DNA from 3 places in the Streptomyces sp. NPDC054794 genome. Region 1 is predicted to be linked to each of the others. Evidence: riboswitches for the same ligand, from Rfam matches in the RefSeq annotation. Region 1 holds a riboswitch; each other region holds the start of a gene.

What was found. Region 1 has a riboswitch for cobalamin ahead of metE (5-methyltetrahydropteroyltriglutamate--homocysteine S-methyltransferase). Riboswitches for the same ligand answer to the same signal wherever they lie in the genome.
Region 2: another riboswitch for cobalamin. It lies ahead of ACWGKT_RS08095 (ribonucleoside-diphosphate reductase subunit alpha); the one in region 1 lies ahead of metE (5-methyltetrahydropteroyltriglutamate--homocysteine S-methyltransferase).
Region 3: another riboswitch for cobalamin. It lies ahead of ACWGKT_RS09925 (cobalamin biosynthesis protein); the one in region 1 lies ahead of metE (5-methyltetrahydropteroyltriglutamate--homocysteine S-methyltransferase).

Annotation. Positions count from the first base shown of each region.
Region 1 covers NZ_JBSHAQ010000024.1:68,326-73,430, reverse strand. Annotated here, with positions in the region: gene ACWGKT_RS24995 (MFS transporter) at 1-930, opposite strand, end outside; gene ACWGKT_RS24990 (MBL fold metallo-hydrolase) at 927-2,297, opposite strand; partial or broken gene ACWGKT_RS24985 (short-chain fatty acyl-CoA regulator family protein) at 2,440-2,885, opposite strand; partial or broken gene ACWGKT_RS24980 (malate synthase A) at 2,880-3,086, shown strand; partial or broken gene ACWGKT_RS24975 (3-hydroxyacyl-CoA dehydrogenase NAD-binding domain-containing protein) at 3,092-3,362, shown strand; partial or broken gene ACWGKT_RS24970 (3-hydroxyacyl-CoA dehydrogenase family protein) at 3,382-3,510, opposite strand; cobalamin riboswitch at 3,595-3,812, shown strand; gene metE (5-methyltetrahydropteroyltriglutamate--homocysteine S-methyltransferase) at 3,968-5,105, shown strand, end outside.
Region 2 covers NZ_JBSHAQ010000006.1:85,410-90,514, reverse strand. Annotated here, with positions in the region: gene mctP (monocarboxylate uptake permease MctP) at 1-1,499, shown strand, start outside; gene ACWGKT_RS08100 (GNAT family N-acetyltransferase) at 1,578-2,084, shown strand; cobalamin riboswitch at 2,147-2,270, shown strand; gene ACWGKT_RS08095 (ribonucleoside-diphosphate reductase subunit alpha) at 2,396-4,765, shown strand; gene ACWGKT_RS08090 (ribonucleotide-diphosphate reductase subunit beta) at 4,822-5,105, shown strand, end outside.
Region 3 covers NZ_JBSHAQ010000007.1:204,596-209,700, reverse strand. Annotated here, with positions in the region: gene ACWGKT_RS09940 (lysozyme) at 1-128, shown strand, start outside; gene ACWGKT_RS09935 (anion permease) at 272-1,519, shown strand; gene ACWGKT_RS09930 (hypothetical protein) at 1,552-1,779, shown strand; cobalamin riboswitch at 1,909-2,048, shown strand; gene ACWGKT_RS09925 (cobalamin biosynthesis protein) at 2,150-3,100, shown strand; gene ACWGKT_RS09920 (cobyric acid synthase) at 3,097-4,644, shown strand; gene cobN (cobaltochelatase subunit CobN) at 4,641-5,105, shown strand, end outside.

The sequences.
Region 1 (5,105 bases):
GATCAGGGGTTTGCGGCCGATGCGGTCGGCGAGGTGGCCGGTGGGAATCTGGCCGAGGCCCCACAGGATGGGATAGAGGCCCTTGATCAGGCCCACGGCGGCGAGGCCCAGGCCGTGGTCGGTGAACAGCAGGGGGAAGACACCCCAGGTGAGGCCGTCGTTGAGGTTGTTGACCAGCCCGGCCTGGCTGGCGCCGCGCAGGGAGCGGTTGCGCCAGGAGGTACGGGCGAAGGCGGCGGCCGGTCCCGCGTCCTCGCCGGTGGGCGAGGGCTCGGCGTGCTGGGCGAGTTCGAGGGCCACGTGCGCCGCGGTGTCACGGACGACGAGGGACAGGGCGAGGCCGGCGGCGACGAAGACGACGCCGATGAGTTCGGGGGTGGGGCGCAGCCCGTGGTGGGTGGCGAGGTACCCGGTGAGCAGGGCGGTGGCGCCGACGGCGGTGTAGCCGGCGGCTTCGTTGAGGCCGGTGGCCAGGCCCCGCCGGGACGGTCCGACGAGGTCGATCTTCATGTTGACGGTCATCGACCAGGTCAGACCCTGGTTGAGTCCGAGCAGGACGTTCGCGGCGACGATCCAGCCCCAGGAGGGCGCCCAGGCGAGGGCGAAGGGGACGGGGATGCCGATCAGCCAGCCGGTCAGCAGGAGTTGTTTGCGGCGGAAGCGGGCGGTGAGGGCGCCGGCGGCGAGGTTGGTCAGTGCCTTCGTGACGCCGAAGGCGATGATGAAGGAGAAGACGGCGAGGTCGCTGGTGAGGCCGAAGACCTCGGCGCCGATGAGCGGGACGGTGGTGCGTTCCAGGCCGACCAGACCGCCGACGCAGACGTTGACGACGACGAGCAGGGTGAACTGGAGCCAGTTCTCCCGCAGGCCAAGGCGCACGGGCCGTCCGGACGCGTCGGCCGGTGCGGCGGTCGCGGGGCCGGCGTTCACGCGTCCGCCGCCCGGGTGAGCCGCCGACCGTGGGCGGCCGCGTACTCGGCGGGTCCGCCGTCGAGGACGGCGATGTCGGTGCGGCCGGCGCGTTCGAGGAGGCTGGCGGCGGTCATGGCCCGCTCGCCGTGGCCGCACGCCACGATCGGCCCCTCGGGAGCCTCGACGGCGTGGGCGGCGAGCCCGCCGAGCTCGATGTGGCGGGCGCCGGGGACATGTCCGGCGGCGAACTCCGCGTCCTGCCGTACGTCGAGGTAGGGGCGGTCCCCTGCGTGGCCGGCGGTGACGAACGCGGTGGTGGCCCGCGGGTTGCCGTCGTCCAGCCAGGCGGTCATGCCACCCCTGAGGCGTCCGGTGAGCCGCTCGTAGCCGATCTTGTACGCCTGCCAGACGATCTCGTCGAGGTCCTGGTCCTCGCCGGCGACGAAGGCTAGCGGGACGATGTCGGACAGGAGCCAGCCGAGCCAGGTGGCGAACTGGCCGCGCAGCGGGACGGACAGGGCACCGCGGATGTGGCCGGCCGCGTAGTCGGCGGCCGGACGCACGTCGACCACCTGGCCCCCGTCGGCGAGCAGGGACCTGACCTGTCCGGCGTCGAGGGACGGCAGCAGGGGTGCGGAGGTCAGGACGGCGGGGCCGCGCCGGTTGGCCTCGGCGAGCCGGTCGAAGTAGTCCGGGTAGCTGCCCAGGCCGTTCAGCAGCAGTCGTACGAAGGTGTCCTCGTCCGGGGCGGACAGCAGCGGGTTGGTCCGCTTCTGGGCGCCGACGGTGGAGGTGCGCTCGCTGCCGGGCGGGGCCGAGCAGAAGGAACCGGCCCCGTGGGTGGGCCAGAGCGCGACCTCGTCCGGCAGGGCGGCGAGACGCCTGAGGGAGTGGTACTGGGCGCGCGCGAGTTCCTCGGTACGGGCCGCGCCCAGGAGGTCGGTACGGGCAGCCGAGTCCACGACCAGCGAGCCGCCGCTGAACACCCCGAGTTCCCGGTCGCCGTCCAGCAGCAGGAACGACAGGTGCTCGTCCGTGTGGCCGGGCGTCGCGAGGGCCCGGAGGGTCAGGCCGCCCAGGTCCGTCTCGTCGCCGTCGGCCAGCGGGGTGTGCGGGAAGTCGCGCCGTCCGGCGGCGGAGGCGAGGACGCGGGCGCCGTCGTCGTGGGCGAGTTGGACGGCGCCGGAGAGGAAGTCGGCGTGCAGGTGCGTGTCCGCCGCGTACGCGACGGTCAGGCCGCGCCGCTCGGCCGCCCTCCGCAGGGCGCGCAGGTCCCGGCAGGCGTCCACCGCCAGCGCCCGCCCGTCGCCCAGGTCGGCGAGGTACGCGCTGTTCCCCAGCCCCTGGTCGACCAGCGGTATCAGGTGGTCGTCGGCGAAGCCCATCCCATGTCCTTCCGAGCAAGGCTGCCGAGCGGGAAGCGATGCCCTCGGCTCCACTTACAGTAATCCATAGATTTATGGAGTAAGCAATGCGGACGGGTGCTCCGCGGCCATGCCGCTCCGCGACCGGCCGGGGCAGGACCGGTCAGGCCGTGGTGTCCGACACGAGGTACGGCACGAACGTGCTGGTGTTCTGGTCGATGCGGAGGGGGCGGCCGAGGGGTGGTGCGGCGCGTTGGGGGCAGTCGAGGCGTTCGCAGACGCGGCAGCCCATGCCGATGGGGGTCGCGGCGGAGGCGTTGCGAGGCCGAGGCCGTCGGAGTAGACGAGGCGGTGGGCGTGGCGCACCTCGCAGCCGAGGCCGATGGCGAAGGTCTTGCCGGGTTCGCCCCAGCCGCCGCGGTGCCGCGTGAGGGCGCGGGCGGTCCACAAGTAGCGTTGCCCGTCCGGCATTTCGGCGATCTGGACGTGGATGCGGCCCGGTGCGGCGAAGGCCTCGTAGACGTTCCACAGCGGGCACGTTCCGCGCGCGCGGGAGAAGTGGAAGCCGGTCGCGGACTGCCGTTTCGACATGTCGCCGGCCCGGTCGACGAGGAGCACCCGAAGTTCGGAGGCGCGTCCGTGCCCGCCGCGCTCGTCGACTTCGGCCTGCACTTCTCCCACTGCGCGCGGCGCCAGATCGACGCCGGGCACGGTCCGTACTTCTACCTCCCCAAGCTGGAGAACCGCTACGAGGCCCGGTGGTGGAACGACGTGTTCCTCGCCGCACAGGACCTGCTCGGCATCCCGCGGCGTTGGTGCGTACGCCCTCCGCCGTGGGCGGACCACCGATCCGGCGGACCGACAGCGCGGGCATCGCCGAGGTGTGCGCGCGGGCCGGGCTGGACACCGTGGTCTGCGAGGCCGACGCCACGGCCGCCCGCGCCGCGCGGCACCGGGTGTCCCTCCCTGGACCGCACGGTCCAGCGGGGCAGACTGGTGCCGGAGGCGGCGCGGGACGCCCTGGACCGGCTGATCTTCACGGGCGATCTGGAGGACCTGGCCGACCGGCAGCTGGTCGTCGAGGCCGGTTCGGTCTTACGGCCCAGCAGCCCAGCCTGGACCATCCGTCGACGTCGGCGGCCGTGGCGAAGCCGGACTCCGTCATCCGGACGGCCGCCAGCAGGTACGGGGCGAGCAACGCGTTGACGACGCACCCGGCACGGCCACGTGTACGACCACGGCTGAGCGGGCCCCGCCCCGGTGTCCACGGCGCCGTCCGAACCGTGGGACGGCGCTCCGGTGGCTCGCCTCACCCTCTAAGCTGATCGACGCAGCTGGTTCGCCCCGTCCGCCAGACGGGAGGCGTCGCAAGAGGGAACCCGGTGGGAATCCGGGACTGCCCCGCAGCGGTGAGCGGGAACGACCGCCGTCATACGCACTGGGTCCTGAGGACCTGGGAAGCGACGGCCAGTAGGTGTCCTCCTCGGTGAGGACGTGCCCGCGAGTCCGAAGACCTGCCAACTGCCCGCGCGCGAACCACTCGTGCGCGGACATCCCGGTGACCTTCGAGGGCGGGTCGACGTACACACCGAACGGACGGCCGTACGCCGTCGCCGTCCGGTGTGTCACTCCCTTCGCGCTCTCGTCCCGTCCCCGGGATCTCAGGGATTCATCTCGCGAAGGAGATCTCCGTGACCACCAAGTCCGCGGCCGCGGCAGCACGGGCCACCGTGTACGGCTACCCCCGTCAGGGGCGCGACCGGGAACTGAAGAGGGCGATCGAGGGCTACTGGAAGGGCCGCGTCGACGCAGACGCCCTCCGCGCCACCGCCGCCGAACTGCGCCGGACGCACTGGCGCGAGCTGGCCGAGGCCGGCCTCGACGAAGTGCCGACGGGCGACTTCTCGTACTACGACCACGTGCTCGACACCACCGTCATGGTCGGCGCGATCCCCGCACGGCACCGGGAGGCCGTCGCCGCGGACGCGCTGGACGGCTACTTCGCCATGGCGCGCGGGACCCAGGACGTCGCGCCGTTGGAGATGACCAAGTGGTTCGACACCAACTACCACTATCTCGTCCCGGAGTTGGGCCCGGACACGACGTTCGCGGCCGACTCCGCCAAGCAGGTCGCCGAACTGCGGGAGGCCCTCGCCCTCGGCCTGACGGCGCGACCGGTCCTGGTCGGACCCGTCACCTACCTGCTCCTCGCCAAGCCCGCCCCCGGTGTGGCCGCCGACTTCGACCCGCTGACCCTGCTCGACCGCCTGCTGCCGGTGTACGCCGACGTGCTCGCCGATCTGCGCGCGGCCGGCGCCGAGTGGGTGCAGCTCGACGAGCCCGCCCTGGTCCAGGACCGCACCCCGGCCGAACTCAACGCCGCCGGCCGCGCCTACCGCGACCTCGGGGCCCGCACCGACCGTCCGAAGCTGCTGGTCGCCTCCTACTTCGATCGGCTGGGTGAGGCACTGCCCGTCCTCGCCAAGGCGCCGCTCGACGGACTCGCGCTCGACTTCACCGAGGCCGCCGCCGCCAACCTGGAGGCGCTCGCGGCCGTCGGCGGTCTGCCCGGGAAGCGGCTGGTCGCCGGGGTCGTCAACGGCCGCAACATCTGGGTCGACGACCTGGAGAAGTCCCTCAGCACGCTCGGCACCCTGCTCGGCCTGGCCGACCGGGTGGACGTGGCGGCCTCCTGCTCGCTGCTGCACGTCCCCCTCGACACGACGGCCGAGCGCGACATCGCGCCGCAGATCCTGCGCTGGCTCGCGTTCGCCCGGCAGAAGACCACCGAGCTCGTCACCCTGGCCCGCGGGCTCAACCGTGGTACGG
Region 2 (5,105 bases), on a different contig from region 1:
TGGGCGGACGGTCGTTCGGTACCTGGGTCACCTGGTTCCTGCTCGGCGGCGACCTCTACACGGCGTACACCTTCGTCGCCGTCCCGGCCGCCATCTACGCGGCGGGCGCGGCCGGCTTCTTCGCCGTGCCGTACACGATCCTGGTCTACCCGCTGATCTTCACGTTCCTGCCGCGCCTGTGGTCGGTCTCCCACCGGCACGGCTACGTGACGACCTCGGACTTTGTGCGCGGCCGCTTCGGCTCGAAGGGCCTGTCGCTGGCGGTCGCCGTCACCGGCATCCTCGCGACGATGCCCTACATCGCCCTCCAACTCGTCGGCATCCAGGCCGTACTGGACGTGATGGGCGTGGGCGGCGGCGACAACACCAACTGGTTCGTGAAGGACCTCCCGCTGCTGATCGCCTTCGGCGTGCTGGCGGCCTACACCTACTCCTCGGGCCTGCGCGCCCCCGCCCTGATCGCGTTCGTGAAGGACACGCTGATCTACATCGTCATCGCTGTGGCGATCATCTACATCCCGATCAAGCTGGGCGGCTTCGACGACATCTTCGCCAAGGCGAGCGAGGCGTACGCGCAGACCAACCCGGCGACGGGCAAGCCGCGCGGCGCGCTGGTCCCGGCGGAGGCGGGCCAGTGGACGTACGCCACGCTGGCACTGGGCTCCGCGCTCGCGCTGTTCATGTACCCGCACTCGATCACCGCGACGCTGTCCTCGCGCAGCCGTGAGGTGATCCGCCGCAACACCACGATCCTGCCGCTGTACTCCCTCATGCTCGGCCTGCTGGCCCTGCTGGGGTTCATGGCGATCGCGGCGGGCGTCAAGGTCACCAACGGCCAGTTGGCGATCCCACAGCTGTTCGAGAACATGTTCCCGGACTGGTTCGCGGGCGTGGCCTTCGCGGCGATCGGCATCGGGGCTCTGGTCCCGGCCGCCATCATGTCCATCGCGGCCGCGAACCTCTTCACCCGCAACATCTACAAGGACTTCATCAAGCCGGACGCGACACCCGCACAGGAGACGAAGGTCTCCAAGCTGGTCTCGCTGCTCGTCAAGGTGGGCGCCCTGGTCTTCGTGCTCACCATGGACAAGACCGTCGCCATCAACTTCCAGCTGCTGGGCGGCATCTGGATCCTGCAGACCTTCCCGGCCCTGGTCGGCGGCCTGTTCACCCGCTGGTTCCACCGCTGGGCCCTGCTCGCCGGCTGGGCGGTCGGCATGGTGTACGGCACCGTCGCCGCCTACGGCGTCGCCTCCCCGACGCAGAAGCACTTCGGCGGCTCGGCCAAGGAGATCCCCGGCATCGGCGAGATCGGCTACATCGGCCTCACGGCGTTCGTGCTGAACCTGGCCGTCACGGTGGTCCTGACCTTCGTCCTGAAGGCCGTGAAGGCTCCCGAGGGCGTCGACCAGACCAGGCCCGAGGACTACACGGCGGACGCCGGTGACCCGGGCGTCGAGGTGGAGCTGCCGCCGGCCACGGCGGGCAGCGCCCACTGAGCCGTACATCCTACGAGCGGGCCGCCGACAGCGAGAAGTCGGCGGCCCGTTGTCGTACCCACCCGGCACACTCGGTGCATGGACATCGTGATCCGACCCGTATCCCCCGACGAACACGCCACCCTCGGCGAGATCACCGCCCAGGCCTATCTCCAGGACGGCCTGCTGACCTTCGGCGAGAGCGACTGGTACCTCGGCGAACTGCGCAACGTGGCCAAGCGGGCGGCCGCCGCCGACGTGCTCGTCGCCGTCACGGACGGCGAGGTGCTCGGCGGGGTCACCTTCGTGCCGTCGGGCGGCCCCATGGCCGACATAGCGGGTCCCGGGGAGGCCGAGATCCGCATGCTCGCGGTCTCCCACGCGGCCCGCGGCCGGGGTGCCGGCGAGGCGCTGGTCCGGGCCTGCGTCGAGCGCGCGCGGGCCACGCGGGGGTGCGTGGGGATCGTGCTGTCGACCCAGGAGACGATGCACGCCGCCCACCGGATCTACGAACGACTCGGTTTCGTCCGCGCTCCCGAGCGCGACTGGAACCCCATTCCGGACGTCGACGACCTCGTGCTGCTCACCTATGAGTTGACGCTCTGACACGCTCCGGAGTCGCCACGACACAACATATGGGGGTGCTGTCTCCACCCGGCACTAGATGTATGCTCATGCTCGCTGTCGCCGCAGGGGAATCCGGTGCGAATCCGGAACTGTCCCGCAACGGTGTACTTGCGTGCATCCACACGCCTGTTCAGTCCGAGGACCTGCCGACAGCGCGCCCGGCCGTCCGGTCCGGGTTGCCCTGACGTCCGGGTCTCGTGGAGTGGGCCGGTGGACGCGACGCCCCGTGCGCTCGTGTGCTGCCACCTGCCCTCCGCCAGGCCCGCGTGCCGAGCGAGGGAGAGCCCCACGTGACCATCGCGCCAGCCGAACCGGCTTCAGCGACAGGCCTCGAGACCGACGGTCCCGGTGCCGCGCTGCTGCGGATCCTGACGGAGCTGACCGCCGACCTCCCCGACGCCGACGCCGACCCCGGCCGGGTCGCCGCCGCCGCGCTGCGCGGCCGGTCCGCGCAGGCGGACGAGACGGAGCTGCGCGAGCTGGCCACCGAGGCGGCCGCCGGTCTCATCTCCGAGGACCCGGCCTACTCCCGGCTGGCCGCCCGGCTGCTGACCGTGTCGATCCGCGCGGAGGCCGCCTCGCAGGGCGTGACGTCGTTCACCGAGTCCGTCGCCGTGGGGCACCGCGAGGGCCTGATCGCCGACCGCACCGCCGAGTTCGTGCGCCTGCACGCCCAGCGGCTGGACGCGCTGATCGACCCGGACGCCGACGACCGCTTCGGCTACTTCGGCCTGCGCACTCTGCACAGCCGCTACCTGCTCCGGCACCCGATCACCCGCAGCGTCGTCGAGACGCCGCAGCACTTCATGCTGCGCGTCGCCGCCGGTCTCGCCGAGGACGACACCGCCCGGTCCGTCGACGAAGTCGCCGCGCTCTACAAGCTCATGAGCCGCCTCGACTATCTGCCCTCCTCCCCCACGCTCTTCAACTCCGGTACGCGGCACCCCCAGATGTCGTCCTGCTACCTCCTCGACTCCCCCAAGGACGAGCTGGACTCCATCTACGACCGCTACCACCAGGTCGCCCGGCTCTCGAAGCACGCCGGCGGCATCGGTCTGTCGTACAGCCGTATCCGCTCCCGCGGTTCGCTGATCCGCGGCACCAACGGGCACTCCAACGGCATCGTCCCGTTCCTGAAGACCCTGGACGCCTCGGTCGCCGCCGTGAACCAGGGCGGCCGGCGCAAGGGCGCGGCCGCGGTCTACCTGGAGACCTGGCACTCCGACATCGAGGAGTTCCTGGAGCTGCGCGACAACACCGGTGAGGACGCCCGCCGTACGCACAACCTCAACCTGGCGCACTGGATCCCGGACGAGTTCATGCGCCGTGTGAACGCCGACGGACAGTGGTCGCTGTTCTCGCCCGCGGACGTGCCGCAGCTGGTCGACCTGTGGGGCGAGGAGTTCGACGCCGCCTACCGCGCGGCCGAGGCCGCCGGGCTCGCGCGCAAGACCATCCCGGCGCGTGATCTGTACGGCCGCATGATGCGTACGCTCGCGCAGACCGGCAACGGCTGGATGACGTTCAAGGACGCCGCCAACCGCACCGCCAACCAGACGGCCGAGCCGGGCCACGTCGTCCACTCCTCCAACCTCTGCACGGAGATCCTGGAGGTCACCGACGACGGGGAGACGGCGGTCTGCAACCTGGGCTCGGTCAACCTCGGTGCCTTCGTGAGCAACGGGGACATCGACTGGGAGCGCCTCGACGAGACCGTCCGTACGGCCGTCACCTTCCTCGACCGGGTCGTCGACATCAACTTCTACCCGACCGAGCAGGCGGGCCGGTCCAACGCCAAGTGGCGTCCGGTGGGCCTGGGTGCGATGGGTCTGCAGGACGTCTTCTTCAAGCTGCGCCTGCCCTTCGACTCGCCCGAGGCGCGCGCCCTGTCCACCCGGATCGCCGAGCGCATCATGCTCGCCGCGTACGAGGCCTCCGCGGACCTGGCCGAGCGCAACGGCCCGCTGCCGGCCTGGGAGAAGACCCGTACGGCCCGGGGTGTCCTGCACCCCGACCACTACGACGTCGAGCCGAGCTGGCCGGAGCGCTGGGCGGCGCTGCGCGAGCGGATCGCCTCGGTGGGCCTGCGCAACTCGCTGCTCCTGGCCATCGCGCCGACCGCCACCATCGCCTCGATCGCGGGCGTCTACGAGTGCATCGAGCCGCAGGTCTCCAACCTGTTCAAGCGCGAGACGCTGTCCGGTGAGTTCCTCCAGGTCAACTCGTACCTGGTGAACGACCTCAAGCAGCTCGGCGTCTGGGACGCGCGTACCCGTGAGGCGCTGCGCGATTCCAACGGCTCGGTGCAGGACTTCGTGTGGATCCCGGCGGACGTGCGCGCGCTGTACCGCACGGCCTGGGAGATCCCGCAGCGCGGCCTGATCGACATGGCCGCGGCCCGCACCCCGTTCCTGGACCAGTCGCAGTCGCTGAACCTGTTCCTGGAGACGCCGACGATCGGCAAGCTCTCCTCGATGTACGCGTACGCCTGGAAGCAGGGCCTGAAGACGACGTACTACCTGCGCTCGCGCCCGGCGACCCGCATCGCCCGCGCCGCCCAGGCGCAGACGCAGGCGTCCATCCCCGTCCAGCAGGCCGCCGACCCCGACGCCGTCGCCTGCTCCCTCGAGAACCCCGAGTCCTGCGAGGCCTGCCAATAATGCCCACCCGTCGCCCGACCACCACCCCTGAAGGACAGCGCTCCGCGCCGACTGTGATGACAGCCAAGAACCTGCTCGACCCCGGCTTCGAGCTGACCCTGCGTCCCATGCGCTACCCCGACTTCTACGAGCGCTACCGGGACGCCATCAAGAACACCTGGACCGTCGAGGAGGTCGACCTCCACTCGGACGTCGCCGACCTCGCCAGGCTCACGCCCGCCGAGCAGCACCTGATCGGCCGGCTGGTCGCGTTCTTCGCGACGGGCGACTCGATCGTCGCGAACAACCTGGTGCTGACGCTGTACAAGCACATCAACTCCCCGGAGGCGCGGCTGTACCT
Region 3 (5,105 bases), on a different contig from region 1:
GGGCGCTGCCGGCCGGATGGTCGTACTGGACCTTCTGGCAGTACGACAACAGCGGCAGCCTGCCGGGTGACCAGAATCTCTTCAACGGGTCGCCGAACGGGCTGAGGACGTTCGCCCGGGGTGACTAATCAAGGCACGCCTGGGCCGTCCGGTCGAAACAGGGCGACAACCCCCGTCTCGCGACACCCTCAAGCCCCTCCCAGTTCACCTTCCGTTCACCCAGGTTGCCTACGGTCAACCGGCCGATGACCTCTAAAGATTGTCTGGGTAAATGGAAAACTTCTCGCTGATCCTCGCGATTGTGGTGGTAACCGCACTCGCGTTCGATTTCACGAACGGTTTCCACGACACCGCCAACGCGATGGCCACGACCATCTCGACCGGTGCACTCAAGCCCAAGATCGCGGTGGCCATGTCCGCCGCGCTCAACCTGGTGGGCGCCTTCCTCTCCGTGGAGGTCGCCAACACGATCTCCAAGGGACTCGTCGACGAGTCCGGCATACGTCCCGAGGTCATCTTCGCCGCGCTGGTGGGCGCGATCCTCTGGAACCTGGCGACCTGGCTGGTCGGACTGCCCTCCAGCTCCTCGCACGCCCTCATGGGCGGCCTGATCGGTGCCACCGTCGCCTCGGCCGGCACCGGCGCCGTCCACGGTGACGTGCTCGTCACCAAGGTGCTGCTCCCGGCGGTCGCGGCCCCGATCGTGGCGGGCCTGGCGGCGATGGTCGCCACCCGCTTCTCCTACGCGATCGGCAAGAACGCCGACGGCGAGGCCACCCGCAAGGGCTACCGCGCCGGCCAGATCGCCTCCGCCGGCCTGGTCTCGCTCGCGCACGGCACCAACGACGCCCAGAAGACAATGGGCATCATCACGCTGGCCCTGATCGCCGGCGGCTCCATCGCCCCGGGCTCGAACCCTCCCACCTGGGTCATCCTCTCCGCGGGTCTGGCCATCGCGCTCGGCACCTACATCGGCGGCTGGCGCATCATCCGCACCATGGGCAAGGGCCTGACCGACCTTCAGCCGCAGCAGGGCTTCGCCGCCCAGACCAGCGCGGCCACGGCCATCCTGGCCTCCTCCCACCTCGGTTTCTCCCTGTCCACCACGCACGTCGTCTCCGGCTCCGTGATGGGCGCGGGCCTGGGCCGCAAGGGCGGCGTGGTCCGCTGGTCCACGGCCACCCGGATGTTCGTCGCCTGGGGGCTCACGCTGCCGGCCGCGGCTCTGGTCGGCGCGCTCGCCGAGTCGGTGACCGACCTGGGTGACTGGGGCACGGCCGTGGTCGCGGTCTTCCTCGTCGCCGCCAGTGCCGCGATCTGGAAGGTCTCCCGCCGCGAGGTGGTCGACCACACCAACGTCAACGACACCGACGAGCCGGCCGGCGTGGTGACCACGGCGATCGCCGCCGTGACGCCTCCCCCGGCGGGCACCGTGGCCGACGGCCTCACCGCCACCATCCCGGCCCAGGCGACCGCCCCCGCCACCGACCCGGCCGTCCCGCCGACCGCCGCCGTCTGACCCCGAGCCCCGGTTACTAAGGAAGCATCAGCATGAAGATCGACTGGGCGGCCCTCGGCTCCGTCTTCGGCGCCAGCCTCGCCGTCACCGTGGGCCTCGTGGCCCTCTTCACCCTCGGCGTCGCCGGCCTCTCCCGCCGCGAACGCGCCGCCGCGCAGGGCGACTCCGCCGCCCTCGCGCTGACCGGAGCGTACGTGTGCTTCGCGACCTGCGCGGCCGCGGTGGCGTACGGCATCTACCTGATCATGGCCAAGGCCTGACCGACGTACGCAGGGCTCCTCCCCGATGCCTTCGGGGAGGAGCCTTTCGCATGCCCTCACACCGGTGCGGCCCCGGCCGGTGTGGGGTTCTGCACACTCTCCCCCTGCAGGTCAACAGCAAGTTGACGGCCCTTCCGGGCCCGTGGTGGACTTCCGGAGCCAAGTACGGCGGCAGAAGAGGAAGCCGGTGAGAATCCGGCGCGGTCCCGCCACTGTCACCGGGGTAGCAATCCCCGGGAGCCAGGAACTCTCACCGCCGGTCTCGTCGATTCAGGGCGTGGACACCCTGAGTGAGGACACATCGCCATGCTCTCTCGGCCGCCCAGGCACAGAACCGGAACGCTGCCCCACCCCGCGGCCGGCTGAGCCGATGCGTGCCGATCGCGTCTTCGCGTACGGCGCCGCCGCCGGACTCCTCGGTGACCTGCTCCTGGGCGATCCCCGCCGGGGGCATCCGGTCGCCGCGTTCGGGCGGGCCGCCGCGGCCGTGGAGCGGACGTTGTGGCGGGACCACCGGGGTTGGGGCGCGCTGCACACCGCCGTGTGCGTCGGCGGGGCCGTCGCCCTCGGGGCCGTGGGCGAGACGTACGTACGCCGCTGTGCCGCCGCCTCCGTCGCGCTGACCGGCGCCGCCACCTGGGCCGTCGTCGGGGGGACTTCGCTCGCCCGGGAGGCCGGGATCATCGCGCGTGCCCTGGAGGCGGGGGACGTCGAGGCGGCGCGGGCGCGGCTGCCGCATCTGTGCGGACGCGATCCACAAGCCCTCGACGCCGACGGGATCGCCCGGGCGGTCGTGGAGTCGGTCGCGGAGAACACGTCCGACGCCGTGGTGGGGGCTCTGGTGTGGGGGGCCGTCGCCGGCGTGCCCGGACTGCTCGGCTTCCGCGCCGTGAACACCCTCGACGCCATGGTCGGGCACAAGTCGCCCCGGTACCGGCGCTACGGGTGGGCCTCCGCCCGCCTCGACGACCTCGCCGGGTGGCCGGGGGCCCGGCTCACCGCCGTACTGGCCACCGCCACGGGCCCCGATCCGCGCGGCGCCCTGCATGCCTGGCGGGCCGACGCGCGCAGGCATCCGAGTCCCAACGCGGGGCCCGTCGAAGCCTCCTTCGCGGGGGCGTTGGGTGTGCGGCTCGGCGGAACGCTCTCCTACGGAGGGCGCTTCGAGCACCGGCCCGTGCTCAACTGCGGCGGCCGTGCCGTGGCCACCGAGGACATCGACCGGGCCGTACGGCTCTCCCGTCGGGTCGGTCTGCTCGCGCTCGGCGTCGGGGTCGCCGCGCGCGCCATCGCAGCGAGAGCAAGGGGGCGCAGGTCATGAACGGTGGTCTTCTCGTCGCCGGCACCACCTCCGACGCCGGCAAGAGCGTCGTGACGGCGGGGATCTGCCGGTGGCTGGTCCGGCAGGGGGTCAAGGTCGCGCCCTTCAAGGCGCAGAACATGTCCCTCAACTCGTTCGTCACGCGCGAGGGCGCGGAGATCGGGCGGGCGCAGGCCATGCAGGCCCAGGCGTGCCGGGTGGAGCCGACGGCGCTGATGAATCCCGTGCTGCTCAAGCCGGGCGGCGAGAGCAGCAGCCAAGTCGTGCTGCTGGGCAAGCCGGTGGGCGAGATGAGCGCGCGCGGGTTCTTCGGGGGGTCTGGGGGGTCGTCCCCCGGGAAAAGGCTGCACGGCGGGCACCAGCAGCGACTCCTCGGGACGGTTCTCGACTGTCTCGCCGAGTTGCGGGGCACGTATGACGCGGTGATCTGTGAGGGGGCCGGTTCGCCCGCCGAGATCAATCTGCGGCGGACCGACATCGTGAACATGGGGATCGCGCGCAACGCCCGCCTCCCCGTGCTCGTCGTCGGCGACATCGACCGCGGGGGCGTCTTCGCCTCCTTCTTCGGGACCGTCGCCCTGCTCTCGCCCGAGGACCAGGAGCTCGTCGCCGGGTTCCTCGTCAACAAGTTCCGTGGGGACGTGTCCCTGTTGGAGCCGGGGCTCGACATGCTGCACGGGCTCACCGGACGGCACACCTACGGCGTGCTTCCGTTCCGGCACGGGCTCGGGATCGACGAGGAGGACGGGCTGCGCGTCTCGCTGCGCGGGACCGTGCGCGAGTCGACCGTGTCCCCGCCCCTCGGCCAGGACGTGCTGCGCGTCGCCGTCTGCGCGATCCCGCTCATGTCCAACTTCACCGACGTGGACGCGCTGGCCGCCGAACCCGGTGTCGTCGTGCGGTTCGTGGACCGGCCGGAGGAACTCGCCGACGCCGACCTCGTCGTGATCCCGGGCACCCGGGGGACGGTCCGGGCGCTGGAATGGCTGCGGGAGCGGGGACTGGCCGATGCCGTCGTCGCAAGGGCCCGTGAGGGCCGGCCCGTTCTCGGCATCTGCGGCGGCTTCCAGGTGCTCGGCGAGCACATCGAGGACGACGTCGAGAGCCGCGAGGGTCAGGTGGACGGTCTCGGGGTCCTGCCCGTGCGGGTGCGGTTCGCCCGCGAGAAGACCCTCACCAGGCCCGTCGGCGAAGCCCTCGGCGAGCACGTCGAGGGGTACGAGATCCACCACGGGGTCGCCGACATCCACGGCGGAACGGCCTTCTTGGACGGCTGCCGGGTCGGCCAGACCTGGGGCACGCACTGGCACGGCTCACTGGAGTCGGACGGTTTCCGGCGGGCCTTTCTGCGCGAGGTGGCGGCCGCCGCGGGGCGCCGCTTCGTCCCGGCCCCCGACACCTCGTTCGCCGCGCTGCGCGAGGAGCAGCTCGACCGGCTCGGCGACCTGATCGAACAGCACGCGGACACGGACGCGCTCTGGCGGCTCATCGAGTCGGGCGCGCCACAAGGACTGCCTTTCATTCCACCGGGAGCGCCCGCATGAGCACAGTGTTGTTGTTGTCGACCGCCGACACCGATCTGCTGGCGGCACGGGCCTCCGGCGCCTCCTATCTGATCGGCAACCCGACCCGGGTCGACGTCGCCGAGGAGCTCCCGGAGCTCGTCCGGCAGGCCGACCTCGCCGTCGTCCGGCTGCTCGGCGGCAAGCGGGCCTGGGAGGAGGGGCTCGCCGCGCTGAAGGCCGCCGGGATCCCGACCGTGCTGCTGGGCGGGGAGGCGGTGCCCGACGCCGAGCTGATGGCCGAGTCGTCCGTGCCGGCCGGTGTGGTGGCCGAGGCGCTGCGCTACCTGGTCGAGGGCGGCCCCGCCAACCTCACCGAGCTCGCCCGGTTCCTGTCCGACACGGTGCTGCTGACGGGCGAGGGCTTCGCCGAGCCGCAGAAGATGCCGGAGTACGGCGTCCGCGGCGAGCGCGTCTTCGTCGAGGGCCGGCCGACCGTCGGC